4 regions of the Arthrobacter sp. Sr24 genome follow, and region 1 is predicted to be linked to each of the others. Evidence: riboswitches for the same ligand, from Rfam matches in the RefSeq annotation. Region 1 holds a riboswitch; each other region holds the start of a gene.
What was found. Region 1 has a riboswitch for S-adenosylmethionine ahead of ACX80D_RS15745 (OsmC family protein). Riboswitches for the same ligand answer to the same signal wherever they lie in the genome.

Region 1 (7,211 bases):
TTGTTCTGCACCGAATCCAGTTCAGTTTCGCTTCCACCATTGGTCCACATGAAGGGCAAGAACTGCCAGGCACCCTCGTAGGTGGCAACAGCGGAAAACGCCATGCCGTATTGGCTGCCGCTGGTCAGTGCCTTGGCAGTTGTTTTTAGCTCATCCCACGTTTGTGGTGGGGTCAGGCCGGCGTCGGCCAAGATCTTCTTGTTGTAGAACAGCCCTAGGGTGTTGGCCGTCGGGGCGAGCCCGTACACCTCACCTTCGAAGGTAGCGGCGTCGAGCATGCCCTGGGCAAATCCGCTGGTGTCCACCGTGAAGTCGCTCAGCGGAGCCAGTCCACCGGTGGAAGCAATTTCCTGCACATCCGGGTTATCGAGCATCAAAATATCGGGCAGCGTCTTGGACGACGATTTTTGCAGGACCTTCTGAATGAGGTCTTTGCCCGGCACTACTTCACGGGTGATAGTGACACCGACGTCGGTTGAGCACTGGTCGATGGCCGTCTGAATCAGGGCCTTATCAGGGTCATTGTTGTAGTAGTCCATCAGGGTCAAAGTAGTGGCATCCCCCGAACTGGTGCTGCCACCCCCGCCGCAGGCCGTTAGTACCAAGGGTGTGATGGCTGCCAGGGCCAAGAACTTGTTCCAGCGGGCCTTTTTCTGGTTTTTCACGATAGCTCCTTTGCTCGTTATTGTGCTGCAGATGGTGCAATTCTTTGAGGTTTTATTCCAGGCTGTCCCGGCCGGTTACACATCGCTTCGGGCATCCCTGAAGAGGCAATGTTTGTGACCATAGTTGGGGACCTCATACGTCACAGAGACTGCGGACATAGGTCCGTCATAATAAAAGTAAAGCGCTTTACTTTGACTGTGACATCGATCATGCCTCGATGCCAGCCCCTTGTCAAGGTAAAATTAAAGCGCTTTACTTTGTGTCGATGGAGCAGTGGTTTATGACTCAGGCAAGGTGGGGTAGCTTTGAGCCAGAGCAACCGGGAGGAACACCGTGGCGACCATGCAGGATGTGGCCAATTTGGCGAACGTGTCCTTGGCGACCGTGTCATTCACCATCAATAATTCCAAACCCGTTTCGCCCAAGACGCGCGCCAAGGTAGAGGCGGCCATGAAAGATCTGGACTATCGCCGCAATGCTGTTGGCAGTGCGCTGGCCAGAGGCCGAACCCATGTATTGGCGCTCCTTTACCCAGCGCTACAGCACCGCTTTTCACCCACCTCCATTCAGTTTTTCACCAGCGCCGCAGATCAAGCCAGGCTGCGTGGATATAACTTGGTGCTGTGGCCCATGAGTAATGAAGCCGAAGGAGTCACGGAGCTCACGTCTTCTGGCCTAGTGGATGGCGTGGTCTTGATGGAGGTTCAACTTGATGACCCACGCGTGGGTGAGCTTTCCAAAAGCAATGTGCCGTTTACCTTAATTGGGCGCACTCGGGACACCACCGGAATCCCCTTTGTAGATGTTGACTTTGAAGCCGCTGTGGAAGATGCCGTAGATCGAATGGTCCAGTTGGGACACACAGATCTAGTGCTGATAGATGGCGGGATTGGGAACCAACTGCTTGGCGGATACGGCCCCGTAGCCAGGACGCGGAAGGCATTTGGTGAAGTCACCACACAACGAGGCCTCAACGGATCCATCATGAGCGGATTACACTCATCGGCCGGTGGACGCGAGCTGGCCCGTGAACTTGCCACCAAGCACCCCGGAACAACGGGTGTGCTCATGATGAATGAACACGCCGGGCCCGGTTTCGTGGCTGGATTGCAACAGGCTGGCTACCGCATACCGCAGGATATCTCTATCCTGGCCCTCGCTTCATCACTGGATACGACAGGCATGTCCGAACCCGAAATGGATGTTCTCATATCGCCGGCCGACGAACTAGGCCGACTGGGCGTTGACGCCTTGATTGATCAACTGGAAAAGAGGGATCAGCCATTGCCACAAGTGCTCATTGGATGCGCCTACTCCCCCGGCGCAACTATGGCTAAGGCACCAGATAGTGCGGTCCCAGTTAGGGCCGGAGAGCGTTAGCCTTTCGCCCCAAGCATTTCTTCAACAGCCTCACAGGCGCCGAGATCGTGTTCGGAAGCGGCCGGAGCATCGCAGGCTACGCGGCGCAAGAGTGAGCGGAACAGCTCCCGTTCCTCATCGGCAAGTGCGCCTAGGACCGTACGCTCTGCTTCAGCAACCCGCTGTTGCAAATCTGCCAAAACCTCGAGCCCGGAATCTGTTGCCACCACAATGCGGGCACGGCGATCGGCGGGGTTGAGCTGACGCTCCACTAGCCCGGCCTTGACAAAATCATCCACCAGGTACGTCATGACAGTTCTGTCAATGCCAAGGTGTTGGGCCAGCGCCAATTGGTTGGGCTGCTCGCCGCTGACAACAGCAACCAGAACCTGGTAACCCCGCGCACCATGCGGAAAATCGCCCATGAATTCACCCATGGCAGCATTTGTGGCGTTTTGATAATTACGCACAAGAACGCCCAGTGTCCACCCGAAATCTTCTTGGGGACTGGTCTGCGGCTGCGCGGCGGTTGCTGTGTTGCTCATGACACCCATCATAACGGACATCTACGCTTTACAACAGATCATATTTTAGTAAGATGATCTGTATAGCAACGCATATTGTTATTTCAACGTGTTATTTCAACTGCCGTTGCCGGATCGGGCTTGAGGAGCATTTTCATGGAACTTGGCATTTACAGCTTTGGTGACGTTCACGCAGACCCCGTGACGGGTACGCAGGTCAGTCCCCAGCAGCGCATGGCCGACCTCCTTGAACGCGCCCGCCTGGCCGATGAGGTGGGCCTTGACTACTTTGGGCTCGGCGAACATCACCGCCCCGAATACGCCGTCTCCTCGCCCGTGCCCGTACTTGCTGCGGCCGCCGCGCAAACCAAAAACATCAAGGTCGGCTCCGCTGTCACGGTATTGAGTACCGAGGACCCCGTCCGCGTCTACCAACAGTTCGCCACTTTGGATTTGCTGTCCGGCGGACGCGCTGAACTGACGGCCGGACGAGGCTCATTCATTGAGTCCTACCCACTCTTCGGCGCGGATCTAAACAATTATGAGGAACTCTACGAGGAGAAGATCGCGCTCCTGCTGGCCCTCAATGAAGCTGGACGCAAAGAAGAATCCATCACCTGGAGCGGCAAGTTCCGGCCCGCCTTGCACGACGCCACCATTTACCCTCGCCCTGTAGAGAACAATCTGGACATTTGGATCGCCACCGGCGGCACCCCCAGCTCCACGGCACGTGCGGCAGCCTTGGGAACCAACGTCATTTACGCCCTGTTGGGCGGAGCTGTCAGCAACTTCGCCCGGCACGCGCAGCTCTTCCGGGCCGGAGCAGCCCAAGCCGGACACGATGCCAAGGCACTGAAGGTGGGAGTGAGCGCCGTCGGACTTGTCAGTAAAAAGAACGCAACGGAGACTTTTTACCCGTACTGGCGCCGAGTCATGGAGGACATTGCCAGCGAGCGCGGATTCACCCCGCCCAACCGCATCAGTTACAACATGCAGACCGCACCGGCCGGCGCCATCTACACCGGCACCCCGGAACAGGTCGCCGAGAAGATTCTGCTCACGCATCAACTCATGGGCCATGACCGTCACATCCTGGAAATGGACTTTGCATCGGTGCCGCAAACCGATGTCCTGAAATCGATTGAGCTCTTCGGCACCGAGGTCAAACCCTTGATCGACGCCGAACTCCGCAACGCAAAGAAGGTAACCGCATGAGCCAGCTCTCTCCCACCCTGCACGATCCGGCAACCATCACCATCGGCATCCTCGGCGCCGGAAAAGTGGGCACCGGCGTTGCCCGCCAAGCGCTAGCGGCCGGCTACCGTGTGCTGATTGCTGCTTCCGGGGACCCGAAGAAGATCTCGTTGATCGCCTCTGTCATGGCCCCCGGCGCCGTCGCCGTCTCGGCCCAGGACGCCATGGAGCTCTCGGATTTGGTGGTACTTTCGGTGCCGCTGCACAAATTCCGCACGCTGGATCCGGCAGCTCTTGCCGGCAAGCACGTTGTGGACACCATGAACTATTGGCGCGATACCAACGGAGATATGCCGGAGCTTGCGGATGCGCGTTCCAGCTCAGAAATGGTGCACGCTCACCTTCCCGGCGCCCGCCTCGCGAAGTCTCTGAACCACATTGGGTACCACGAGCTGGAGCTGGATGCCCGTGACGCCGGCGCCGCTGATCGCCGCGCGTTGGCCGTTGCCTCAGACGATCCGGAGACCCGCGCCTTGGTGCTGGACTTCGTGGAGCACCTAGGTTTTGACGCCGTCGACGCCGGTCACCTCGCCCAAGGTGCGGCCTTCGAACCGGACACACCCATCTTCACTGGCTCCTACGATGAGGCGGGGCTGCAGGCGGAACTTCTGGCCTATGCCGCAACTGCGCAAACCGAGCTCAGCCCCGTCGCGTAGACACCTTGCGTTTAAGCTTCCATGCGCCTGTTCACGGCGGTTGCCGGTGCGGTCGATTCCCTTTGCTTAATCCTCGATCACGCACCGGCTAGCACCGCTTGGCTCGGGCTTCTACGTCTAGGCCAGCCCCTGAGACAGCGCTCAGGCCTTGGTGATGACCGTGCTGAAAGGTGTCGGGTTACTAAATAGATCCTGGACGGGGCAGCGCGCCTCCACCGTCCGGGCCAGTTCGTCGTACCGTTCCTGTGATTCTGGCCCGCTGATGTTGACGGTCAAGCGGATGTCACTGAATCCGGGCCGTATGCTCGCATCGATGCCGAAGAGGCCGCGCACATCTAGGTCTCCCTCGGCGTTGATGGTGATGTCGTCCACCTGAATACCAAGCTGCTCGGCGTACAACCGGTACACCACTACTTGGCAGGAGATGATGGCGCCCAGCGCGTATTCCACGGGGCTGGCTGCGGTGTCGTCGCCGGCCAGAGCAGCCGGCTCATCCACCGTGAACTGGTGCTTTCCTGAGCTGATACGAGTAGCCACCGATCCCACACCAACGCCGTCAACTTTGTACGTGAGCTTTGCACTGTCCGGGTTGGCGCCGATCCGCTGCGCCCATGCTGCACCGGCTTCGCCAAGACGGGAAGACCGGACGGTGGCATCATTGATCAAAGTTGTTGCTTCAGACATGGTTTTCCTTCACGTGAAGGCGAGTGCTTAGCACCGCGCCATACTTACGCCAGCGGCTGGTGCCGGCGGCGTCGAATCCTCACCTGGGGCACCCCACTATGGTTGCGAGGGTTGCCGTTCGACCGGCCAGGGCCGCATGGTCGAAACTCTTGATTCTGCTCACCAGTGTGCTCGCGTTGAGCAGTCCGTTTCAAGAGAGACGTCACACGGGGCAACACACCCCTGGCTTGCACTCCACTGCGCCCCGTGGAGCGGGGCGCGGAGCTCGTAGTGGCCGGGCCCGAGGGGCGGCACAGGAAGCACCTCGAAGCAACTTAAGATAGATACATGAGCGCAACACTTGTGGCAAAGGACCTTTCCGGCGGCCACGCCCACCGCACCCTGTTCACCAGCCTCTCCTTCACGGTAGCCCCGGGAGATGTCATTGGCATCGTCGGCGCCAATGGAGCCGGAAAATCAACACTTTTGAGCCTTCTCGCAGGCGCTGCAACACCTCAGGGCGGCAGCGTGAGCACCGCACCGCAGGACGCTTTCGTCGGGTGGCTGCCACAGGAACACGAACGGATCGACGGCGAAAGCATTGCCGAGTACATCGGCCGGCGGACGGGTTGTACTCAAGCAACGGAAGACATGGAATCCTCCGCCGAAGCCTTGGGCTCGGGCAATTCCGCCGACGATGACCGCTACGCCACAGCGCTGGATCACTGGCTGGCCTGTGGTGCCGCGGATCTCGATGAACGCATCCCGGCAACCTTGGCCGAACTCGGTCTAGAGCTGAGCCCCGACGCCGCCATGACCGGACTTTCCGGCGGACAGGCAGCCCGCGTTGCCCTGGCCGCGCTCCTGTTGAGCCGCTTCGACATTGTGCTGCTGGATGAGCCCACCAACGATCTGGATCTGGCTGGGCTAGCCCGGCTTGAGGACTTCGTGAAGGGCCTGCGCGGAGGCGTGGTGCTGGTTTCCCACGACCGGGAGTTCTTGGCCCGCACCATCACCTCCGTGGTGGAGCTGGATTTGGCGCAGAACAAAGTGGGCGTTTACGACGGCGGCTACGATTCCTTCCTAGAGGAACGCGCCATCGCCAAGCGCCACGCCCGCGAAGCTTATGACGAATTCGCCGACAAGAAGGCCGACCTCGTAGGGCGCGCCCGCGTCCAGCGAGAATGGAGCTCCCAGGGCGTGCGCAACGCCATGAAGAAGAGCCCCGACAATGACAAGATTCGGCGCAAGGCGGCCAGCGAATCCAGCGAAAAGCAGGCCCAGAAGGTGCGGCAGATGGAGTCACGGATCGCACGCTTGGACGAGGTTGAGGAGCCGCGTAAGGAGTGGGCACTGCAGTTCAGCATTGGCGCCGCCCCGCGCTCCAGCACCGTGGTTTCAACCTTGAATGCGGCCGTAATTCGGCAGGGCGATTTCACGCTCGGCCCCATCTCAGCACAGGTCAACGCCGGTGAGCGCATTGGCATCACCGGCCCCAATGGCGCCGGGAAGTCCACCCTGTTGCGGTTGCTCCTTGGCCGCACTACCCCGGACGACGGCGTTGCCTCCTTGGGTGCCAATGTGGCCATCGGTGAGATTGATCAGGCCCGCAGCCAATTCCCGGAAGACGCTCCCCTGGGGGACGCCTTCGAGGCTCTGGTCCCCGAGTTGAATCAAGCCGAGGTGCGCACACTGCTGGCCAAGTTCGGCCTCAAAGCAGATCAGGTGACCAGCCCGGTGGGCGCCCTCTCCCCCGGCGAACGCACTCGAGCCTCACTGGCGTTGTTGCAGGCCCGCGGCGTGAATGTTCTGGTGCTCGATGAGCCCACCAACCATCTTGACCTGCCTGCCATCGAGCAGCTGGAGGAGGCACTGGAAAGCTACGAAGGAACGTTGTTGCTGGTCACACACGACCGCCGACTGCTGGAAAATGTTCGTTTGGACTCCCGCTGGGCGGTTTCTGGAGGGCAGCTTTCGGAGCTGTAACGCGGCAGTGACTAGGCAGTTACGAGCCGCATCTTCCAAAGCATTAGTACAGCTTACGAATTTGACGATATTGACTTACCTTCTCTGAAATGTTGCAATAGGT
Region 2 (7,211 bases), on a different contig from region 1:
GCTAGGAGTCGCCGGGCTGTGGATGGGCACCCGCTGGAAAGTGTGGGAAAAAATTGTTGGCACCTTGCTTTTCCCGGTGGAATTCTGGGCGTGCTCTACTCTCTGAGCTGGGGTGCCTGGGAAAGCGACAGCAGCCCCGTTGAAGTTACGACCGACACCGGAGCGGGCGAGCCTGTCCTTCCCGGCATCCCCTTGAGTGGAACATTGCTGGCTATGACCATTCCCCTCGTGGTCGCCATCTATCTGTTGGTCGTGGGGCTAATCCGCCGACCACGTCAGCAATAACCCGGCACTGTAAATCACTCAACTCAGGATGCGGCACAATTAACACCATGAGTGCACACGAGATCATTGACATCCCCATCCGAGACGACATGATCCGCCTAGGCCAGCTGCTCAAGCTTGCCAGCCTGGTCGAGGACGGCGTTGAAGCCACCGAACTCATCAAGAACGGCCTCGTTAAGGTCAACGGTGAGATCGATGACCGCCGCGGCCGCCAGCTCCACCCCGGCGACACCGTCACGGTCAACGGTGAAACCGTTCGCATCGCCACCGGCGGTTAATGTCTAACCACAGCGAACGCTGCTGCGCCGAGCGAACGCGACGGCGGCACCCAGCTCGGGTGCCGCCGTCGTACTTTAAACGCTGTGTCTACTTCAGCTAGCTACTTAAGGACCTTGTACTGCAGGAACTCGCCCACGTGCGCGATTTCCTGCGCATTGATACCGTGCAAAATGCCCGTGTAGAGAACCTTGGTGAGCTTGGCGTGGCCATGCATCCACGTGTTCGTGGCCTCGATGGCCGCCTGCGGAATGACCGGATCAGCCTGATCACGACCCCAGAAAATCTCCGGCTTCACGGCAGCCACAGCGGCGTCATCGAAGTACGGATCACCATCGGCGTCCACCACGAAACCTGACAGGCCCACCACGGCAGCGTAATCGGCCGGTCGGTGGCGCAGCAGCGACGTAGCCATGCACATGCCCTGCGAGAAACCCAGCAAACTCACAGACGTGTGATTCTCACGGACACTGTCAATCCAATGTTCGACGGCGGCTGCGGACTCGGTCACGGTCGTCACCGAGTAGCCCAGATCGTTGCGCAACGGGAACCAGGAATAGCCCGGACCTGCCTGTAACGGCGCGCGGACCGAGGCCACTGTGAACTCTGCAGGGAGCTGCGCTGCCAGGGAAAACAGGTCAGCCTCATCGGCGCCATAGCCGTGGAAAATAACCAAAAGAGGAGTTCCGGCGCGCTCATTTTCTTCACGTGACCAAAGGACTGTGGGGGTTGTATTCATGACTCCATCTTTCCACGGCGGGTGCGTCACCCAAAAAGGCCGTCCACGAGACAGACTCGTAAACAGGTAGCGAAAATGACATGTTACCGGGCAGTATGGAGAGGTGAATGAATCAACGCTTGCCCACCCTTGGACCCGCTACGTTGCTTTGGGCGACTCCTTTACCGAAGGAATCGGCGATCCAGAGCCCTCCAGCCCAGGCGGCTACCGCGGGTGGGCCGACCGCGTGGCAGAGGAATTAAGCCACGGTACCGACGACTTCAAATACGCCAACTTGGCCATCCGGGGCCGTCTGCTGGGCCAAATCCTCTCCGAGCAAATAGACCCGGCGCTGGCCCTGAAACCGGACCTGATCAGTATCTCCGCTGGTGGCAATGATTTGATTCGCCCAGGCTCTGACCCTGATGCCTTGGCCGCACAACTCGATGCAGCCGTGGCCACCATGGCAGCGACCGGAGCGACCGTCTTGCTCTTCAACGGTCCTGACGTCCGTGACACCCCGGTGCTAGGAATCGTGCGCGGACGAATCGCCATCTTCAATGAGAACCTGCGCACCATCGCCGCCCGGCACGACGCCATTGTTGCCGATATGTGGTCGCTACACCAGCCCGCAGGAACACGAATGTGGGACGTGGACAGGCTTCATTTCTCCCCGCTGGGGCACCACACCATCGCCATGATGGCGCTCGATGCTCTGAATGTTAAACACTCGCTGGTCCCCCTCGAGCCCTCTCCTCTGCCGGCGCAAAAGTGGCAGGCTGCCCGGGCTGAGGATTTGGTCTGGGCTAGGGAGTTCTTGTTCCCCTGGGTGCTGCGGCGTTTGCGGCACCAGTCCTCCGGTGACGGGATCACCGCCAAACGCCCCACGCCAGGGCCTGTGTTCAATCAGGTGCTGGATTCTGAGTAGGTGGGATCCCGACGGCTTCTGACGGACCCGACGGCGTCCGAATGTACTCGGCACTTTGGTGTTTCGTTGCGCCACTCCGAGGCTTTTATGGCGGCGCTCTGATCTTTCGCGGCCTCGGGTTCCGTCGCAGTTTTCACGACTAGGATGGGGTTTGGCGCAGTGTGCAATTGCGTCCTATCAAGAAGAGGTGCATTGTGATGCTCATGTTCGAGCCACTAGCTACTAGCACTGTTGCCGAAACATCTAGCAGCAGCTTCAGCGCCCAACCGTTTTTGGTGCTGATCATCATTGGCGTGGTGCTTCTAACCTCCTTCATCAAGGCAGCAACGCGCAAGAAACGTGAACAGCGCGCCGACCCCTACACGCAGGCGAAACCATCGGCTCGGACCGGCATCGCCCACCAGCCCGACAATGTCCCCTACGTAGGAACACTCCTCAATGGTGTTCCCCTAGCTAACTACGACACCTCCCACGGCCACCAGACCACCGGATTCGCCAACGAGCGGATGCGCGCCGAGGCTGAGCTGAAGCGTCAGCTCGATGCGCTGGATGTTGCTCGTCGCAATAGCCAAGTGACCGCGGACCAGTACGCTGTGCACCGCGAAGCAATCTTCAAGAACTTCTAAACTCGATATCTCCTCAAACAGTGGATTGCTATTTCGCGAAAAAGGCGTCTTCCAAGAGCGCACCCACTGCGGCGACCTCTGTCAGAAAGCCGTCGTGCCCGATGCTCGAATCAATGATTCCCACCGCAACCTCACCGGGAAGTGCCGCTGCCAGCTCCTGCGACTGAGCCGGGAAATACAAGCGGTCGCTGTTCACCGCCGCAACTAGGAACTGGACCTTCTCTGTCACTACCAGCGCCTCAGTCAAGGTGCCGCGGCCACGCGTGACGTCGTGGCTCATGAGCGCCTCGGTGATCGCAATGTAACTATTGGCGTCGAAGCGACCCACCAATTTGCGCGCTTGGTGGTCCAGATAGCTTTCGATCGCGAACTGACCACCCGTGGCGGGTTCTAGGCGCACATGAGTGATGGTGCCGCCGTCGTCCTGTGCCTTTCGACCAAAGCGGTGACCCATATCAGCCTCAGAGCGGTAGGTGATGTGGGCAATGCGACGGGCCAGCCCCAGCCCGGTGGTGGGGGCGGCGCCGTCGTAATAATCCCCGCCAGCGAAGTCTGGGTCCTGCCGGATGGCCAGCACCTGAGCCTGGGCAAAGGCGATTTGTTCGGCAGTGCTGGCAGCGCAGGAAGCCACCACGGCGCAGCGCTGGACACGGTCAGGGTAAGTAACAGCCCATTCCAAGGCCCTCGCCCCGCCCATGGATCCGCCAATGACGGCATACCAGACGGTGACACCCAATTTCTCGGCTAGGAGCGCTTCTGCATGGACGGAGTCTCGGATGGTGATGAACGGAAAACGGGAACCATAAGGCTTGCCGTCGGCGGCAATGCTGGAGGGACCGGTGGTGCCATAGCAACCACCAATCATATTGGCGCAGACCACAAAGTACTTGTTGGTGTCGATGACCCCGCCGGGACCCACCAAGCCTTCCCACCAGCCATCTTCCTCGGAATCACCGCGGCTGACATGTGTGCTGCCGGTCAGGGCATGCTGGATCAGCACGGCGTTGTCGCCGGCTGCATTTAGCTTGCCCCAGCATTCAAAAGCCATGGTCACGGAAGGCAGCTCGCCCCCAGCTTCCAGCGGCAGTGCGCCGATCTCAATGGAGCGCAACACACCACCGCCCTGACCCACGGCTGCGCAGAAGTCCTCGCCGACGGGTTCAGCGGCAGCGGCTGAAAGCCCCAACATATCTTTATTCACCGCATCGTCCACTACTTTGTCCACCGCGTGTTCCATGGCATTAGGCCGATTTTGCGGCGCGGAATCCGGCTTCCAGATCGGCGATTATATCGGCGACGTTTTCCAAACCGACCGAGAGGCGAACCAGCCCGGGGCGCACACCGGCGGCAAGCTGCTGCTCGGGCGAGAGTTGAGCATGCGTGGTGGAAGCGGGGTGAATGACCAAGGAGCGGACATCACCTAAGTTGGCAACGTGCGAGTGCAGTTCCAAGCCATCAACAAAGCGCTTGCCAGCTTCGGCACCGCCCACAATGTCGAAGGCGATGATGGCACCGGTGCCGTTGGGGCTGTACTTGCGTCCGCGCTCGAACCAGGGGCTGGAGGGAATACCGGCATACGCGACGGCCTCAACGTTTTCATTGCTCTCGAGCCACTGTGCGACGGTGACGGCGTTGCTGACGTGGCGCTCGATGCGCAAGCTCAGCGTCTCGATGCCCTGAGCAATCAGGAACGCGTTGAACGGCGAGATGGCCGAGCCCAGATCACGCAGCAGCTGAACACGAGCCTTGAGGATGTAGGCCAAGTTGGCTCCGAGAGCACTGCCCACACCCAAATCACGGGCATACACCAGCCCGTTGTAGGTCTCATCCGGGGTGTTGAAGCCGGGGAACTTCTCCGGGTTAGCCGCGAAATCGAACTTGCCGCCATCCACAATGACGCCACCAATGGCGGTGCCGTGCCCACCGAGGTATTTGGTGGCCGAATGGATCACAATATCGGCACCCCATTCGAGGGGGCGGATCAAGTACGGGGTGGCCAAGGTGTTGTCCACAATCAACGGCACGCCAGCCTCGTGGGCAATAGCGCTGATGTTTTCCAGGTCCAACACGTCCTGGCGCGGGTTCGATACCGTCTCACCGAAAAAGGCTTTGGTGTTCGGGCGAACGGCTGCACGCCACTGATCCAGGTTATCGGGATCATCGACGAAAGTGACCTCAATGCCTAGCTTCTTCAGCGTGTGAGCCAGCAGGTTGAATGTGCCCCCATAAACACTAGGACTGGAAACGATGTGGTCGCCTGCTTCGGCGAGGTTCAAGATGGCAAAGGTGGTAGCTGCCTGACCGGAGGCGAGCAAGAGCGCGGCAACACCGCCTTCCAAACTTGCTACACGCTGCTCGACGGCGTCCGTGGTGGGGTTGCCAATACGGGTGTAGATCGGCTCTAGCTCAGCTAGGGCGAACCGTGCTGCTGCACTCTCGGCCGAAGGGAACACGAAGGATGTGGTCTGGTAGATCGGGAGTGCACGGGCGCCTGTGGTGGCGTCGGGCTCCTGACCTACATGGATCTGACGGGTTTCAAATGACCAACCGTTACTCATGGGTGGGTTCCTTCACACTAGTGGCCTACAGCAAAAGCCCTTCACCGCGCACTGCGGGAAGGGCCTTGAACAGATACGGCCCGCGCTTGCACCGGAACCGGATGGTTCGATGCCAGGTCTTCACCCGGGGCACCCCACCGCGGAAGGAGGGTTGCCGGTCAGCAAGCCGGGGCTATTCGCTGACACTCATGACCTAACTTCCAGTGTGGAAGATCCCCCGCGAACCCGCAACAATATGACGACTTTATGACTATTGGCGAACATCTGTTTGAAAACCCGCCAAAAAGATGCCAGAGGATGAATTAGTGAACGATGAGCGACTTTCACCCTCTTCTTTCGGTGGTGCCGGGCGCTACTTGCCCAACCCCGCACGCCGCAGCGCCTCGGCCATGGCTGTATTGGCCTGCGGCGCAGCACTTGTCCGCCCCTGCTGCGCACCCTTCTGATTCCCGCCAGGCTGAGCTGCGCGCTGCGGGCGCGAAGGTGATGGACGCCCGGAAGTGCGGGAGCCGACGTCGGACGTCCTAGTGGGCTCCTCGGCGGAACCTCTGGAACCGGAACCTCTGGAAGCAGCACCCTTGGAATTAGCGTGGGCCCCGACACCCACTTCATCGTCCAAGCGCAGCGTGAGTGAAATTCGTTTGCGTTCGGGCGCCACTTCCAGCACCTTCACGCGCACCACCTGGCCGGATTTAACCACCGTGTGCGGATCCGACACGAAGCTGTTGCTCATGGCCGAGACGTGCACCAGCCCGTCCTGATGCACACCGATGTCCACGAAGGCGCCGAACGCTGCCACATTTGAGACCGTGCCTTCCAAAATCATGCCGGGGCGCAGATCCGTGATCTTCTCGATGCCATCGGTGAACGTGGCGGTTTCAAAGCGCGGCCGCGGGTCACGCCCTGGCTTTTGCAGCTCGGCAATGATGTCCCTGACAGTGGGCAGACCGAACTCTCCCTCAATAAAATCGGCCGGATTCACCGAAGCCACGGCCCCCACTCCGCCGGCGATCTCATGCGCTCCAGCGCCGGCCGCGACGAGAATTTTGCGCGCTACTCCGTACGCTTCGGGGTGCACACTAGAGGCGTCCAGCGGCTCCGCTCCCCCGGTAATCCGCAGGAATCCAGCGCATTGTTCGAACGCCTTCGGGCCCAGCCGTGCCACCTTAAGCAGCTCGCGGCGCTTCTTGAAGGGGCCGTTCTCATTGCGGTGAGCCACAATGTTCTCACTCAAAAGAGGGCCGACGCCGGCCACCCTCGCCAAGAGTGCTGGCGAGGCCGTGTTCAGATCCACGCCCACCGCATTGACGCAGTCTTCCACCACGGCATCTAGGGAACGGTCCAGTTTGGCCGGGGTGAGATCGTGCTGGTATTGGCCAACGCCAATGGACTTGGGCTCAATTTTGACGAGCTCGGCCAGCGGGTCCTGCAGGCGGCGCGCAATCGAGACGGCACCGCGCAGAGAGACATCCATGCCGGGCAGTTCGGCGCTCGCCAACGCCGAGGCGGAATACACGGAAGCGCCGGCCTCGGAGACCACCAGCTTGGTGACCGAACGCTCAGGATTGAGCCGTTTGAGTTCAGCCACAAGTTCAGCAGCCAGCTTGTCGGTCTCGCGACTGGCCGTCCCGTTGCCAATGGCAATCAGCTCAACGTCATGCCGCTGGCTCAGTGAGACCAAGGTTGCCAGGGCTTCATTCCAGCGCTTTGCCGGTGCGTGCGGATAGATGGTCTCGGTAGCGGCAACCTTTCCCGTGCCGTCCACCACCGCTACTTTGGTGCCAGTGCGCAGCCCGGGATCCAGTCCCAGAGTGGAACGG
Region 3 (7,211 bases), on a different contig from region 1:
CTCTTCCCCACCCCACTGGTCCGTGTAGTCGCTGCGCGCACCCTCCGGTGCAACGTAACGCACATCGACTAGGCCAAGAGTTGCCGCATACTCGAAAAGCAGCACCAACACGTACCGCCCCTGCAAGAGTGACCAATCATGGTAACCGTCGTACGCCAGGCTGCCATACTGTGGATCCTCAATGTAGAGCTTCCACAACCGCATTTCCGTACGTTGAATCTGGGGGTCCATCCCCAACTGCGACATTTCGGTAAATAATGCGTCAACCGGCGTCCAAGAATCCTGCTTCAAGAGTCGCAGCCCCTCGGCCGCCATTTGCCGCCGAGGTTTCAAGGCGCTCAAGACGTTGGCGGAACGTTGTCCTTTGATGGCTTCTATTCGGCTGAACTCATCGATGATGCCTGCCTTGAGCCACCGTTCCCACAGTCCCTTCAAGACCAAAGCAGGGTCCTTGGACAGTGCTGTGTGGCCGCGCGGCGTCAATGCCATTCTGGGACCGTCTGCCAGTCCGCCGGCTTGCAGCAGCAGTGGCCAAGCGAAACTAGAAATGGCCTCATTGGCATAAAAGTCCCCACCGGGCAGCTCCTTTTCCAGCAACCGCATGGTGGCAGCCGTGGGCTTCCGGGTGGCTGCACTGACCCGTAGTTTTCCTCCATCAGCCAGCGCGAGCAACACCGGGAGCTGCACGATCGCCCTGGATTCTGTATGAACTTCCGTGCCAGGCAGGGTGCGATCTTCGTTTTCCACCAGCTTCAACTCCTTCTGTTTCATAGCAGATCTTACGGTGTGGCCAGATAGTCTTCGAGCAGCACCACTTGGAGTCCGGCCGCTTTTTGCGCTTTGAGGAATGCAGCGAGATCGTCCGGGAATTCCTTCCTGAAATGCATCAAAACGATATCCCCTGGCCGCAGCCCCGCGCCCACTTGGTAATCCATTCCGCCTGCATTGGCCTTGCTTTCCCAAGCCACAATGACCTTCATGCCGCACGCCGCAACAGCCCGCCGGGTGGCCAGGGTGTACGGGCCGCCGGGCGGGCGAAAGAAGACCGGCCGGCGGCCAAACTGTTGCTCTTCAAAGTCAGCCATACCGCAAATTTCGGCCTTTTGCTGTTCGTAACTGAGCTGGATAAATCCCAAATCGTGGGTCATGGTGTGGTTCTCGATGAGGTGTCCGGCCGCAGTGTATTTTCTATAAAAGTCTGAGCTTCCAGCAATATAATTGTGAGCCAGAAACAGCGACGCCTTGATCCCATTTTTCTCCAGTAACGCCAGGAACGAATCCCGCTTGATCGCACCGTCGTCGACCGTCAAAAACACCACTTTTTGCTCGGTAGACACCTTGGTCAGCACCGGCGCCAGCCCGTCTACGATGGGCAGCGGCACGCAGCCCGGCACCAGCCCCTCCAACGTATCCACCCTCCCGGTGAGCGGGTTCTTGGGAAGCTAGCTGCTGGGAATATCCGACGCCGGAGCTTGCGTACTCGAGGCCGCCCCACTTTCCACTGGGGTACTTGAGGCAGCGACAGTAACGATGGGCGGCTCAGTGGTGGCTGGGCCAACTACCACAGCGGCCGGCAACGCTGAACTATTGGTGTTGGCCCACCACAGTCCGGTGGCCACGAGGGCGATCGCGAGCACCAGCACCGATAAGGCCACCCAACGGCCACGTCCAGGTCCAGGGGACAGATCAAGGTGGCGGGGAATAAGTAGCTTTTCTGGTTTCTGTTTCTGGTTTCCGGAGATCGGCTAGCGGCACAGCTGGAGCCGCTTAGAGCCCAAGTTTTGCAGCTTCAATCTTGGGGCAGGTATTCATCACCACGTCAAGACCAGCAGCCTGGGCACGCTGGGCCGCGTCTTCGTCAATAACGCCCAGTTGGAGCCACACCGCTTTGGCACCTACTGCTATGGCTTGGTCAACCACGGCTCCCACCTTGGCGGAGTTCACAAAGCAATCCACCACATCGATGCTGCCTGGGACCTCAGCCAGGGTCTTATATCCCTTGGCGCCATGGACGTCGTCGCCCTTCAAACTCACCGGGATAATCTCCTGACCCAGGTGCTGCTGAAGGAACAAGGAAACACTGACAGCAGGACGCAGCGGGTTACCGGACAAGCCCACCACAGCCCAACGTCCGGGGGTACTCAGAAGCCGGTGGATCAGCTGCGGATCATTGATGTGTGCCATGTTACGAGCCTAGTCCCCCACCGATTGTTACGCCTCGCGAACTCGACGCACTTGCCGATTTCTGCCGTCACGCCACTTCGTCTTAGTCTTGAGATGACCATCCCGAGCGGCCGAGAGATCTGGCTCATTGACGCCGCAGCAACCCTGGTTGACGCCTCTGCAAGAGGAGTCATCGCCGGCAGGGTGCTACCGCCAGGAACGATGGAGTGTTGTGATGTCTGCTTTACTTTCGCGCTCGGCACCTGCCGAATCAGTGTTTTTGCCAGCGGTAATTTCCGATCCCCAAGGCACTGCGGCCATGCCGGTTGCCTTTCAGGGACTTGGCCGGTCCTTCAGTTCAAAGGGCGGAACGCACACGGTGCTCCGGGATGTTTCCTTTGATATTCAGGCTGGGGAAATCGTAGCCCTGCTAGGACCTTCCGGCTGCGGAAAATCCACCCTATTGCGTGCCGTTGCCGGGCTCGACGCCCCCAGCAGCGGATCTGTGACCATTGACGGAACAGAAGTATCCGGGATTGACTCACGCTGCGCCGTAGCCTTCCAAGAACCCCGTCTCCTGCCTTGGAAATCGATCGCCAGCAACGTGGCGATCGGAGTTCCATCCGGAGCAGACTCAGCACGCAGCCGCCACGTAGTGGAAAACCTGCTGGAACTGGTGGGCCTCTCATCCTTCGCTGGACACCGGCCCCGGGAAATCTCCGGCGGCATGGCCCAGCGGGCATCGTTGGCCCGCGCTTTGGCCCGCAATCCCGGTGTTCTCTTACTGGATGAACCCTTTGGTGCACTAGATGCTCTGACCAGAATCACCATGCAGGATCTGCTGCTGGATATCCATTCAGCCGAACCGACCACGGTTCTGCTGGTCACCCACGATGTGGATGAGGCGTTGCAGCTCGCTGACCGCATCATCCTGCTCGGCGACGACGGCACCGGCCAGCCCGGTTGCACCATTGTGCGGACCGTGGATGTGCCCGGTGCACGCCCCCGAGACCGGGCTTCAACAGAACTGGCCGGACTGCGCAGCTCACTGCTTGGCAGCCTCGGCGTCGACGGCCACTAGCCACTTCTTTCTAGTTACCTTCTTTCTTTCTTTCTTTCATCAGCACACCCATTTTGAGGACCACTATGCCTAATTCAGCTCATTTCAACCGCCGATCCTTCCTAGGTTTCACCGCCGCCGTCTCCGCTCTGGCCCTGGCTGGCTGCGCCGGTGAGGACGCAGCAACCAACGCCGCTGGCAAAGCGGGCGGCTCTGACACTCTCAACATCGACTTCGCCACCTACAACCCGCTCAGCTTGATCATCAAGGAAAAGGGCTGGTTGGAGGCAACTCTGGCGCCGAAGAACGTCACCGTGAAATGGCTGCAGTCCGCCGGCTCCAACAAGGCCAATGAGGCACTGCGTGCTGGAGCGATCGATGTTGGTTCCACTGCTGGCTCCGCCGCGCTGCTGGCACGGGCCAACGGCTCCCCCATCAAAACCATCTCGCTCTACTCCCAGCCTGAGTGGGCAGCACTGGTCACCAACAAGGATTCCGGCATCACCAAAGTTGCCGATCTTAAGGGCAAGTCCGTGGCCGCCACCAAAGGCACCGATCCCTACTTCTTCTTGGTCCAGGCACTGGAGGAAGCCGGTCTTAGTACCAAAGACGTGACGGTGGAGAACCTACAGCACGCCGACGGTCGCGCTGCGCTAGCAAACGGTTCTGTAAATGCTTGGTCCGGCCTGGACCCCATCATGGCCACGGCCGAGCAGGAGGGCGCTACGCTCTTCTACCGGAACCTTGATTTCAATACTTACGGATTCCTCAACGCCACCGAGTCATTCCTGAAAGAAAAGCCTGAGTTGGCACAGACCGTGGTGGACGCCTACGAAAAGGCCCGCGTCTGGGCTGCGGCAAATCCGGAAGAAACGGCTCAGATCCTGGCCGATGCTGCTGGTCTGAAGCCAGCAGTTGCCACCACTGTGATTCTCGAGCGCAGCAACTTGGATGTCTCCGGAATCCCGGGCGAGAAGCAGCGCGCAGTGTTGGCCAAGATCGGCCCCACCTTTGTTGAGCTTGGCGATGTCAAAACTCAGGCCGAGGTAGACACAGCCCTGGAAACCCTGCTGGATGATTCCTTCGCCCTCAAGGCAAATCCTGATTCAATCAAGGAATCCGCATGACACTGAAGCTTGACACTCCAACGCAAGCACCCCTGCATCGAACTCTTGGAGGCGCCGGTGGCTGGGCCAAGCTGGGCTTGGGACTGATTCTTCCGGTCATCATTTTGCTGGCGTGGCACCTAAGTACCGCTGCAGGCATATTCTCGCCGGCTCAGCTGCCTTCGCCACGAGCAGTATTTGAGGCTGGGACAGAGCTCATTGCCCGCAATGAACTGTTCGGCCACATTGCCATCTCCACGCAGCGAGTGCTCCTTGGATTCTTGGCTGGAGCCGTGTTGGGTGTGTCCTTGGGAGCTCTTGTGGGACTTTCAAAGGTCGCCGAGGTTTTGCTGGGGCCCACCATCGGCGCGCTCCGGGCGGTCCCGTCCCTGGCATGGGTACCGTTGTTGATCCTCTGGATGAAGATTGGTGAGGACTCCAAGGTCACGTTGATTGTGATTGGGGCCTTCTTCCCGGTGTTCACCACGGTGTCTCTGGCCTTGCGCCATGTGGATAAGAACCTAGTCGAGGCTGGACGAGCTTTCGGCTTGAAGGGTCTGAAGCTGCTGACCACGGTGCAGTTACCGGCGGTGGTCCCGTCCATCTTCTCCGGGCTCCGGCTAGCACTGGCACAGGCGTGGTTGTTCCTGGTGGCGGCGGAACTGATCGCCTCGTCCATGGGGCTGGGATTCTTGTTGACCGATTCACAGAATAACGGCCGTACCGACAGGTTGCTGTTGGCCATTGTGATGTTGGCGGTCCTCGGGAAAACTACCGATGCGCTGCTGGGCTTGGCCGAGAAATGGGCCGTAAGACGCTGGTCCTAAGCACGTGGCACTAAAGACACCCTCAGGTCAGGCGTCAACGAATGATTCGTTGGCGCTTGGCCTGTCGTTGTCTCCGGAGTCGGACTCTTCCTGTTCTTCCTCTTCTTCGTCGTCATCCTCGTCAAGGTCCACATAGTCTTCGCTGGTGAGCTCCTCGGTGTACAGGGCCCAGAATTCATTGGCAGCAGCGGCAGCCGGGTCGATAGCTTGCAATTGTTCTTGAAAGGACTTTCTCACGGCGGAGAAGTCCTCATCATCTTCGGGGCCAACCGTGTCACGGTCAATGGCTCCCCAGGCGGCAATAATGGCGGGGAGGGTCTCCAATGAAGAGGCCATCAGGGTCTCCTCGTCTTCGCAGACATACAACACGGATCCGCTTTTTCGATCGACCACAACAAACTGGAAATCATCGTCGTTGCATACAATGGCCCGGCCGCTAGGATCATCGGCAAAGGGCGGCTTGAGCCATTGCCCATCCAAAGGGACATCCTCTAGGGCAACCGGGTACAGACCCTCCAACACGGACCAAATCTTGGTGTCGTTCATGATGTCCTCCTACCGACCATTCAGCCCTTAGAGCCTGCACTGACTATCCTGCCTGCTTATAGTCTCGACACTAATCACCGCCGCTTGCCCCGTCAACGGGAATCTTTCTAGCCAGCAGGAAGCACTGTGGCGCTGCTTTCAAAACGCCGGTTACGTAGCACGGGGAGAAATTCGCGAACTTCTTCAATGCGCCGGTGAGTAATATCTGCGGTGGCCACACCTTCGTCCTCGTCATTGAGGAAATCAATGGCGATACCCATGGGGTCAAGGATGGCCGAGTGCCCAATGCAGTGATCACTGGAGGTACCCGCAGCCACCACCCAGCAGGTATTTTCAATGGCCCGCGCCTTGAGCAAGGTCTCCCAATGATCGATCTTATGTTCGCCCTTGAACCAGGCTGCCGAAACGCAGATCATGTCCGCTCCGGAGTCGGCCAGAGCCCGTGCCAGTTCGGGGAAGCGGATGTCGTAGCAGGTCATGATGCCCACCTTGAAGCCACCGATCTCCACCACAGTGATGCCGCGGTCGCTGGGCTTGATCCGGGTTGATTCTTGGTAGGAGAAGGCGTCATACAGGTGCAGTTTCCGGTAGGTGCCAAGGATTTCACCGTCATCACCCAGTGCCACCACGGTGTTGTACGGGCGCTCCTCACCGCTGGATTCATAGCCACCAGCAATGACGGCGATGCCCACTTCGGCGGCAATCATGGACAGCCCGCGCACAAAGGTGGTCCAGTGCGCGTCCACGGCTGCGGCGAAATCGCCCTTGATCCGGCCCACGGAGAACATGGCCTCTTCCGGGAAAACCACCAGTTTGCTGCCGTCCTCGGCTGCGGCCGTGGCGAGCCTGCGCATGGTGGCCAAATTCGTGACGACATCTGCACTGGGGTTGAATTGTCCAACACTGACCTTCATGCCGTGGGTCCTTCCGCTCGGTTCTCTGTGGAACCAGACTAGCCCTTCCCGCGCCCGCCGTGTCCCCCGAGCCAGCCAATCAAGCCCACCCAGACAAAAGGAAAGGACGACGCCGGAACTTTAGTTCCGCCGTCGTCCTTCCTTGCGCTTGCCCGGAAATAGACCGGGCTGTGCTGTTACTAGTTGATCAGATCGTGGCGCACAATGGTCTGGTCGCGGTCCGGGCCCACGCCAATGGCGGAGATCCGGGTGCCCGACATAGCCTCGAGGGCCAAGATGTAGTTGCGCGCGTTCTCGGGCAGATCTTCCATGGTGCGGGCCGTGGTGATGTCCTCGGTCCAGCCTGGAAAGTTCTCGAAAATGGGCTTGGCGTGGTGGAATTCGGTCTGCGTCATGGGCATTTCATCATGACGCACCCCGTCCACGTCGTAGGCCACACACACGGGGATGGACTCGATGTTGGTGAGCACATCCAGCTTGGTGACGAAGTAATCCGTGAAGCCGTTGACGCGGGAAGCGTGTCGGGCCAGGACGGCGTCGTACCAGCCACAGCGGCGCGGACGGCCGGTGTTGACACCGAATTCGCCACCGGTGG
Region 4 (7,211 bases), on a different contig from region 1:
ATGTGGACGCGGACGGCAACGAGAAACTCAGCGAGTTGCTGGCGCCCATAGGCTGGTACACGCCGACGGGCCGGGGAACTACCAATGAACTCTGGTGGGATTTAGCCAGAGCGTTCACGCGGACAGGACTGTGGCCAGTGGTTGGCGGGGGTGAGCGATGCGGCAGTATGGGCCCCTATACCTCTCAAGAACCGCCCAGCCGAGACCATGGAAACGAGGCAGCCAATGCGCTGCAGCGCTGTTGGGACGGCATGCGATTCGTTAACCGTGAGACTGGCGAACCCTTACCGGAAAGGAGACCACTGTTTCCAGGAGTCCCTGCCGGGGCGCCGCCTGAGGATTTCATAGAATGGCTGACGGATGAAAGAGGTGAGCATTGGGGTGCCGGGTACGCAGGAGTTGAAGCCGGCATCCTACTGGTCCCGGCCAGCCAACCGGCGCAGGTGCCACGGCTCGTAGGGTGGAGCGGAGCGTGCAACTATTTTATCGACGGACATGACACCTCCGCGGTGCTCGGGTCCTGGGAAGAGAGATATGGGGCGGTGCTCTATCAGCTCGGCGGAACAACCCTGACTCTGCGAGTTGCCCGTCCGCCTGCCACCTTAGCGGAAGCCAGAATAATCATGGAAGAGCACTATCTGCTGTGCACCGACAATTTCTATCCCCAAGACTTCAGACCGCCCCTCAGCCCCGAAGATTATGCGCGGCGACTCGTCAACGCTCCGGTCTGGGATTTCTGGTGGGACTGAGGCAGCCTGCTCTTGGATGCAGCCTTATGCGTCCGGCGGCACCATGGGCAGGCCTTCTGCCTCCCAGCCGCTCATGCCGCCAGTCAAGGTATCGGCGTTGAAGCCCAGTTCGGTCAAGGCTGCAGCAACCCGTCCGCTGCGACCGCCACCGTGGCAGACAGCGATGACGCGGCGGTTCATATCAAGTTCCCCGGCGCGTTCAACCACGGAGCCTGAAGGAATGTGGACAGCGTCCTCGACCATGCCCGTGGTCAGTTCGGCGGTTTCGCGGACGTCGATGATCTGGACATCGGGATCTGCAGCCAGAATGTCAGCTGGGGTGATTTCTTGCATGAGGTCTCCTGAGTATTGGGTGGGCGTGGTGCCTGGGCAGACGCCGCGCATGAATGACGTCCTCCCAGCCTAGACGGGAATTGGTGGGCGGCGCGGTTAGGCTGGATGCGTGAATGCACCTCTCGCGCCTCAGGCCCGCACCGTTGAGATTGAACGGCTGGAGAAATTTGATGAGCTGATCGATTGCGGCGCTAGGTCCATGCGCGGCTGGCACTTTCAGTCGCTTGACCTGCGCGAGAGGTCTGTCGCCTTGGTGACGTTGCAGGCTTCGGGTGCCGTTTTCATGGGCTGCTCTTTTGATCGCGGCGTGGAGGATTTGTTGCGCGGGCGCGGTGCCCTGATTTTTCCCGCGCTTCCAGACCTGCCCTTTAACGCTTACCGCGGCCACCTGTACACGGGCGCCGAGCTGTTCGCCGGTATTTCTACAGTGGAATATGAGCAGGTGCCTGACGCGCGCATCTATCAGTGGAGCCTGCAACCGAGTCCGGAGCTGCATTCCACGCTCGCCACCGCCATGCACGATCACGCCATCACCGACGCCCTCGACGATTTCCTGGCAGACCAATCAGCCCCGATGGTGGGCGTCATGGGTGGGCATGCTGCCGCTCGCGGGACTGCTGTGTACGCGCAGGCGGCGCAGCTAGGGCGGGCCCTGACGCGCGCAGGATTTCTCGTGGCCACCGGTGGCGGTCCCGGTGCCATGGAGGCTGCAAACTTAGGCGCCTACCTCTCTACGTACGAAGCCGGGACCTTAGAAAGTGCCCTCCTCACCTTGGCCGCAGTCCCCGGCTTCCACCCCTCGGTCACCGAATGGGCGCGGGCGGCGATGACGGTGGTTGAACGTTTTCCTGACGGAGCCCCCAGCTTAGGGATTCCTACCTGGTATTACGGTCACGAACCGGCCAATGTGTTTGCAAGTGCCATCGCAAAATATTTCACCAATGCGCTGCGCGAAGCGATCTTGCTGGACCGCTGCCGAGGCGGGATTGTCTTTTTGCCCGGTGCGGCAGGGACAGTGCAAGAAGTTTTCCAAAATGCTTGTGAAAACTACTACGCCGCGGAGGGCGCCGTCGCTCCGATGGTGCTGGTGGGACGCAAATACTGGGAGGAAGAGATGCCTGTTATCCCGTTGCTGCAGGCACTCGCCCAGGGGAGGAGTATGGCTGACTTCGTCCATGTGGTGGACACCGTGGAAGAAGCCTGCGAGGTTTTAGCCGGGTAAACGCCGGTGCTGGCGGTGTTGCCTGTAGTTGTCATCGCCACGGGCTCGCGCCTTAGACGATCACGCCGCCGAACGCTAAGCCCAGCAAGTAGGTGGCCGCGGCGGCTCCCATACCGATGGCCAATTGGCGGAGTCCTCGCCATAGTGGTGATGCCCCTGAGAGCAGGCCAACAATGGCGCCTGTCCCCATGAGTGCAATTCCCACAAGGAAGCAAGAGAGCAACAGCGAACTCAGGCCCGTCATGCCGAAAAGGAACGGCAAGATCGGAATGATGGCACCGGAGGCGAAGAAGCAGAAGCTGGCGCCGGCGGCGCCCCAAGCGGTGCCCAGTGTTTCGTGTTCGTCCGGGGATTCAAAGTTCTCCGGTTGCAAGGACAGGCTGGGATCGCAGTCGCAGCTGAACTGTCCCATGCGCTCAGCCGCACGGTGTTCTGCGGCTTCACGGGTCATACCGCGAGCCAGATACACGAGTACTAGTTCGTTGTTTTCCAGATCCAATGACTGAGCGGCCGTCAGAGTGACCTGCGTTGGTTGTGAAGCATCAAGGAGTTCGCGTTGAGAGCGGACGGAAACAAACTCACCGGCACCCATGGACAAGGCCCCAGCTAGGAGCCCTGCGATACCGCTAAACAACACCACTTGGCTGGAAACTCCTGTGGCGGCCATGCCCACCACTAGGGAAAGGTTGCTCACTAAGCCATCATTGGCACCAAATACTGCGGCGCGGAAGGAACCGGAGAGGCGGATACGGCCCCGCGTAGCCAGGCCGCGGACCACTTCTTCATGGATGGATTCATCGGCTGCCATGGCGTCGGTTGCATCGACATCGGTGGCATAGGGTGACCGGGACTCGGAACGTTGAGCCAGCGCCAAAACAAAAACAGAACCAAAGCTCCGGGCCAGCAGTCCCAAAAACTGATTGTGCAGTGAGGGACGGGCTGGAGCGCCTGCGTGCTCACCCAAGAGATCCAGCCAATGCCGTTCATGGCGCCCCTCGGCCTCAGCCAGGGCCAGCAGAATTGCTTGCTCTTCGCCTTCTCGACGCTTGGCAAGGTCACGGTACACGGCCGCTTCGGCCCGCTCATCAGCCAAGTATTGGCGCCACCGCCTGATTTCTACAGGTGTGGGCACGCGGTCCGGCGCAGTCTCTGCCACAGTCTTACTCCTCTAAGTCAGCAACCACTGTAGCGCGGAATCACGCGGTTTTTTGGTCGGTAGTCCTCGGAAAAAAGTTTAGGTAGCCCGCAAAATATCGTAACTATGAACGAGGTCATAGAAAGTACTGATCGGCAGTCAGATCAAGACCACAGACAAGTCGCGTCAAGAAAATCAGAAGGGAGAAATGACCGCCAAAAACACCGCCAGGAGGCTGCTAATGCAGAATCAGATTGAGGTGATGGGTTAGCCCTAAGAGTTGAGGCCTCTCCAGGGAGCCCGATGCGGCCGTCACCGAGCACGATCCCAACCCGGTTCGGACCTGAGTCAGCACTGAAACCGGTGATCCCGGCCCTATGGGCCCATTCCGTCCGCTGAGGAACTGGAATAGGCTGTGTTGCCAACGGCCGCAAGCACTGTGGCCGCTGTCCGAAAGGCGGTTGCCGCATGACTGAAATGCTCTTCCCAAAGATGACAGGGGACGCTAGCGAGCCCGGCGTTGTCTCTACTTGGTATGTCCAAGATGGTGATCAGGTCACAGAAAAGCAGCTGATCGCCGAGGTCTCGATTCACAAGGTCGACGCCGAGATTTACGCGCCCGTTCCCGGTACCGTCAAGCTCCGGGTTGACGAAGGGGACGAGGTGGCTCAGGGTGCGGTGATCGCCGCGATCGAATAGTCCCCAACTCCTCCCGAACTGAGCCGCTGGCGCGTCTTAGTGCGGGTCCCTGGGAGTTGTGGGCCCACCCAACTCCTCCCGAACTGAGCCGCTGGCGCGTCTTAGTGCGGGTCCCTGGGAGTTGTGGGCCCACCCAACTCCTCCCGAACTGAGCCGCCCGCCCCAGCTCAGAACGTGGAGAGCCGGAAGCCCACGTTGCGTCCGGCCCGCACACCATTCTGAGCCACCGTGATGACCAAGGTGCCCAGTTCCGGAATCCAGCGTGCCGGGCGCACTGCCTGGGTCAAGGCCGTGGCGAGCTGTTCCGGCTCCTGCGTCTGGTAGTCGTGGAAGCCGTTGGGGGTCTGAAACGAGACCGCACCACGGTTCACATCCACTGCAGGCAGTACCGGGATTCCGGCGGATTTCGCAGGTTGATTCCCCGCGTTTTGACGCTGACGGGACGTGACAGGGGTGCTCGAAGACATGGCGATGACCTTTGCTTGCTCTTGCCCGCGGAGGTTTCCGGGGGCCGCTTCCTCATCCGAACCACCCGTGAAGCATGGGGTTGGCGTGCGGCCAGTCGGAGCTTGGCGCCGCATCTCTTGAAGCTGTCCCAATACTACTGTTTTAAAGTACGACGGCGGGTGGTGACGTAATAAATTACGTCACCACTCGCCGTCGTACTTCTGAGAAGGTTACTTCGCCAAGGTGGCGGTTTCCTCATCCGGGTTGGAGTCCGTGGCTGCCGCGGCGAGGCGGTCATCCCACCCCTTGCGGATGTGCGCAGGGGTGACCGGGGTCAGTAGGGAGACAACAACGTAGACCAGCAGCGAGGCGATGAGGCCGACGTAGATGGGTTCGTTGGCGTAGATGCCGTCGGCGCTGGGGATGGTTCCCGTGGCGTACAGGACCAGCATGACCAGGGTCAGCGCGCAACCCACGGCCATGGACCAAGCGGCGCCCAGGCCGGTGCCGCGCTTCCACACCAGGCCGCCGATGATGGCGACGAGGAGGCCGCCTACCAGGATGTCGTAGGCGATGGTCAGGGCGAACACCACATCGTTGACCACGATCGAGATCACGATGACCATGACGCCCAAGATCAATACGTACCAGCGGTTGGCGCGGACATCGTGCTCGGGGTTTGAGGTGTCGGAAGCGTCGATGGTCTTGCCGAACCAGCTGGCCACGAAAGGGACAACGTCCTTGCGGGCTACTGTGGCGGCGGCAATAAGGGCACCGGATGCAGTGGACATCATGGCGGCCACGGCGGCTGCCATGACAATGCCGCCGATCCCCATGGGCAGCAGGTTAGTGGCGACCTCGGCGTAGACAACGTCCTTGCCCAGCCCTGCAACATCGATGTTAGGCAGCGCCACAAAAGCGGCCATACCGATCATGGCACCGGCAACGCCGTACAAGATGCAGTAGATGCCAGCGGTGGCGCCGCCCCAACGAGCCACCTGGGGATCGCGGGCTGTGAAGACGCGCTGCCAAATGTCTTGGCCAATCAATAGGCCCAAGGTGTAGACCACAAAGTAAGTGATGATGGTCTGCACGCCGATGCCATCCCACTGGAAGAAGCTGGCGTCAACGCGTTCCTTGATGCCGGAGAGTCCGCCAGCTGCGTTCCACGTGAAGGGCAGCATGAGCAAGAAGATACCCACGGTTTTAATGACGAACTGGACCTGATCGGCCAGCGTGATGGACCACATGCCGCCAATGGTTGAGTAAATCAGCACGATCACACCGCCGATGGCAATGGCGAGCCAGCGGTCTAGGCCGAACAGCACCATGAAGATGGTGGCGTAGGCGCCGGTGGAGGTTGCCGAGATCATGATGGTGTACGCCAGCATGACAATGCCGGACATCTTGGTTGCTTCGGCGCCGTAGCGCAGGCTCAACATTTGCGAGACCGTGTAGATCTTCAATTTCTGCAATGTTGGGGCGAAGAGCAGGCTCAGCAGCAGTACGCCGACGCCGATCGCGACCACCAGCCACATGCCGGAGATGCCGAACTTATAGCCCAGCCCCACCCCACCAACGGTGGAAGCGCCGCCGAGGACCACCGCGGCCATGGTGCCGGTGTAAAGGAAGGGGCCCAGGCGCCTTCCGGCAACGAGATAGTCGCTATTATTCTTGGTTCGCGATTTACCCCACCAGCCAAAGGCCAGCATGGCCACCAAATATAAGACGACTATGGCAATGTTTAAGTCCATGAAGGGCTCCAGTGTGCGAAAGTTGGGGATCTAGCCGTGCTGCCCGTGGCATTTGGGCTACTCCGTGCGACTACAGAGTAGTCGAGAGGCTACGTAGCTAAGGTCCCACTAGCGGGTATTGCCTGTTGAGCAACATTTGTTGTCTATTAGAATAAACTGTGATCGTGGTTACAGTCAAAGTACCGCTAGAATTCTTTGGATCGCTATGTAAGGAGCCATCATGAAAGCGTTAGCCCTAGAGCCCAGTTTTGGGCCGGTTGCTATTGGCTCGCGCATCCGTGCGGCCCGCCAGGATCAGCGCCTAACCATTGAGCAAGTCGCTGAGGCTACAGGCTTAACGAAGGGCTTCTTGAGTCGGGTTGAACGAGACCTCACGTCTCCCAGTGTTGCTTCCCTAGTCACCATGTGCCAGGTGCTCTCAATCTCGATCGGTGATTTATTTGCTGCCCCTGAAACGCATTTGACGCTTAAAGGTGAGGGTCCGCGCATCTCCTTGGGTGGCGAAGGGATTGTGGAGCGGCTCCTGACCTCGCGTTCGGAGCGTCGGCTGCAGGTCCTCGGTGCCAGCATTGAACCCTTTGGTCGAGGAGAATCTGAGCTGTACGCCGTGGACTGTGATGTGGATGTACTGCACATCATCAGCGGAGAATTGACGCTCATCATGACGCAGGATTCCTACGACCTGAAAGCGGGAGACACCCTCTCCTTTCCTGGCCGTGAGCCGCACAGTTGGGAAAACCGCACACCATATCCGGTAGAGGCGCTGTGGATTCTCGTTCCGGCCGCTTCCGGATCCGGTAGCGGCTAGCTCGGTAGCTCGGTAGCTCGGTGGCTCGGTAGCTGGCGGGTTGGCAAGCTAGAGCGTTGCCGGT

Region 2: linked by a shared signal. The riboswitch ahead of ACX80D_RS03540 (bifunctional o-acetylhomoserine/o-acetylserine sulfhydrylase) and the one ahead of ACX80D_RS15745 (OsmC family protein) in region 1 are both predicted to bind S-adenosylmethionine.
Region 3: linked by a shared signal. The riboswitch ahead of ACX80D_RS00710 (ABC transporter ATP-binding protein) and the one ahead of ACX80D_RS15745 (OsmC family protein) in region 1 are both predicted to bind S-adenosylmethionine.
Region 4: linked by a shared signal. The riboswitch ahead of ACX80D_RS06525 (hypothetical protein) and the one ahead of ACX80D_RS15745 (OsmC family protein) in region 1 are both predicted to bind S-adenosylmethionine.

The regions. Positions count from the first base shown of each region.
Region 1 covers NZ_JBTNDB010000031.1:13,020-20,230, reverse strand. Annotated here, with positions in the region: gene ACX80D_RS15775 (sugar ABC transporter substrate-binding protein) at 1-665, opposite strand, end outside; gene ACX80D_RS15770 (hypothetical protein) at 945-1,118, opposite strand; gene ACX80D_RS15765 (LacI family DNA-binding transcriptional regulator) at 1,036-2,046, shown strand; gene ACX80D_RS15760 (MarR family winged helix-turn-helix transcriptional regulator) at 2,043-2,570, opposite strand; gene ACX80D_RS15755 (LLM class flavin-dependent oxidoreductase) at 2,706-3,764, shown strand; gene ACX80D_RS15750 (NADPH-dependent F420 reductase) at 3,761-4,459, shown strand; gene ACX80D_RS15745 (OsmC family protein) at 4,601-5,143, opposite strand; SAM riboswitch class IV at 5,179-5,298, opposite strand; gene ACX80D_RS15740 (ABC-F family ATP-binding cassette domain-containing protein) at 5,471-7,108, shown strand.
Region 2 covers NZ_JBTNDB010000003.1:123,205-130,415, reverse strand. Annotated here, with positions in the region: gene ACX80D_RS03575 (HAAS signaling domain-containing protein) at 1-106, shown strand, start outside; gene ACX80D_RS03570 (hypothetical protein) at 91-285, shown strand; gene ACX80D_RS03565 (RNA-binding S4 domain-containing protein) at 333-563, shown strand; gene ACX80D_RS03560 (alpha/beta hydrolase) at 665-1,300, opposite strand; gene ACX80D_RS03555 (SGNH/GDSL hydrolase family protein) at 1,404-2,207, shown strand; gene ACX80D_RS03550 (hypothetical protein) at 2,411-2,833, shown strand; gene metX (homoserine O-acetyltransferase MetX) at 2,862-4,022, opposite strand; gene ACX80D_RS03540 (bifunctional o-acetylhomoserine/o-acetylserine sulfhydrylase) at 4,075-5,391, opposite strand; SAM riboswitch class IV at 5,469-5,585, opposite strand; gene ACX80D_RS03535 (Tex family protein) at 5,744-7,211, opposite strand, start outside.
Region 3 covers NZ_JBTNDB010000001.1:131,975-139,185, reverse strand. Annotated here, with positions in the region: gene ACX80D_RS00730 (hypothetical protein) at 1-771, opposite strand, end outside; gene ACX80D_RS00725 (polysaccharide deacetylase family protein) at 780-1,406, opposite strand; gene ACX80D_RS00720 (hypothetical protein) at 1,443-1,655, opposite strand; gene ACX80D_RS00715 (CoA-binding protein) at 1,768-2,184, opposite strand; SAM riboswitch class I at 2,279-2,392, shown strand; gene ACX80D_RS00710 (ABC transporter ATP-binding protein) at 2,399-3,244, shown strand; gene ACX80D_RS00705 (aliphatic sulfonate ABC transporter substrate-binding protein) at 3,310-4,350, shown strand; gene ACX80D_RS00700 (ABC transporter permease) at 4,347-5,156, shown strand; gene ACX80D_RS00695 (SUKH-4 family immunity protein) at 5,184-5,702, opposite strand; gene ACX80D_RS00690 (carbon-nitrogen hydrolase family protein) at 5,810-6,616, opposite strand; gene ACX80D_RS00685 (adenylosuccinate synthase) at 6,796-7,211, opposite strand, start outside.
Region 4 covers NZ_JBTNDB010000006.1:150,500-157,710, forward strand. Annotated here, with positions in the region: gene ACX80D_RS06500 (DUF4253 domain-containing protein) at 1-749, shown strand, start outside; gene ACX80D_RS06505 (rhodanese-like domain-containing protein) at 774-1,082, opposite strand; gene ACX80D_RS06510 (LOG family protein) at 1,192-2,304, shown strand; gene ACX80D_RS06515 (VIT1/CCC1 transporter family protein) at 2,357-3,460, opposite strand; gene ACX80D_RS06520 (biotin/lipoyl-containing protein) at 3,908-4,138, shown strand; gene ACX80D_RS06525 (hypothetical protein) at 4,306-4,605, opposite strand; SAM riboswitch class IV at 4,618-4,728, opposite strand; gene ACX80D_RS06530 (sodium:solute symporter family protein) at 4,816-6,339, opposite strand; gene ACX80D_RS06535 (helix-turn-helix domain-containing protein) at 6,560-7,147, shown strand.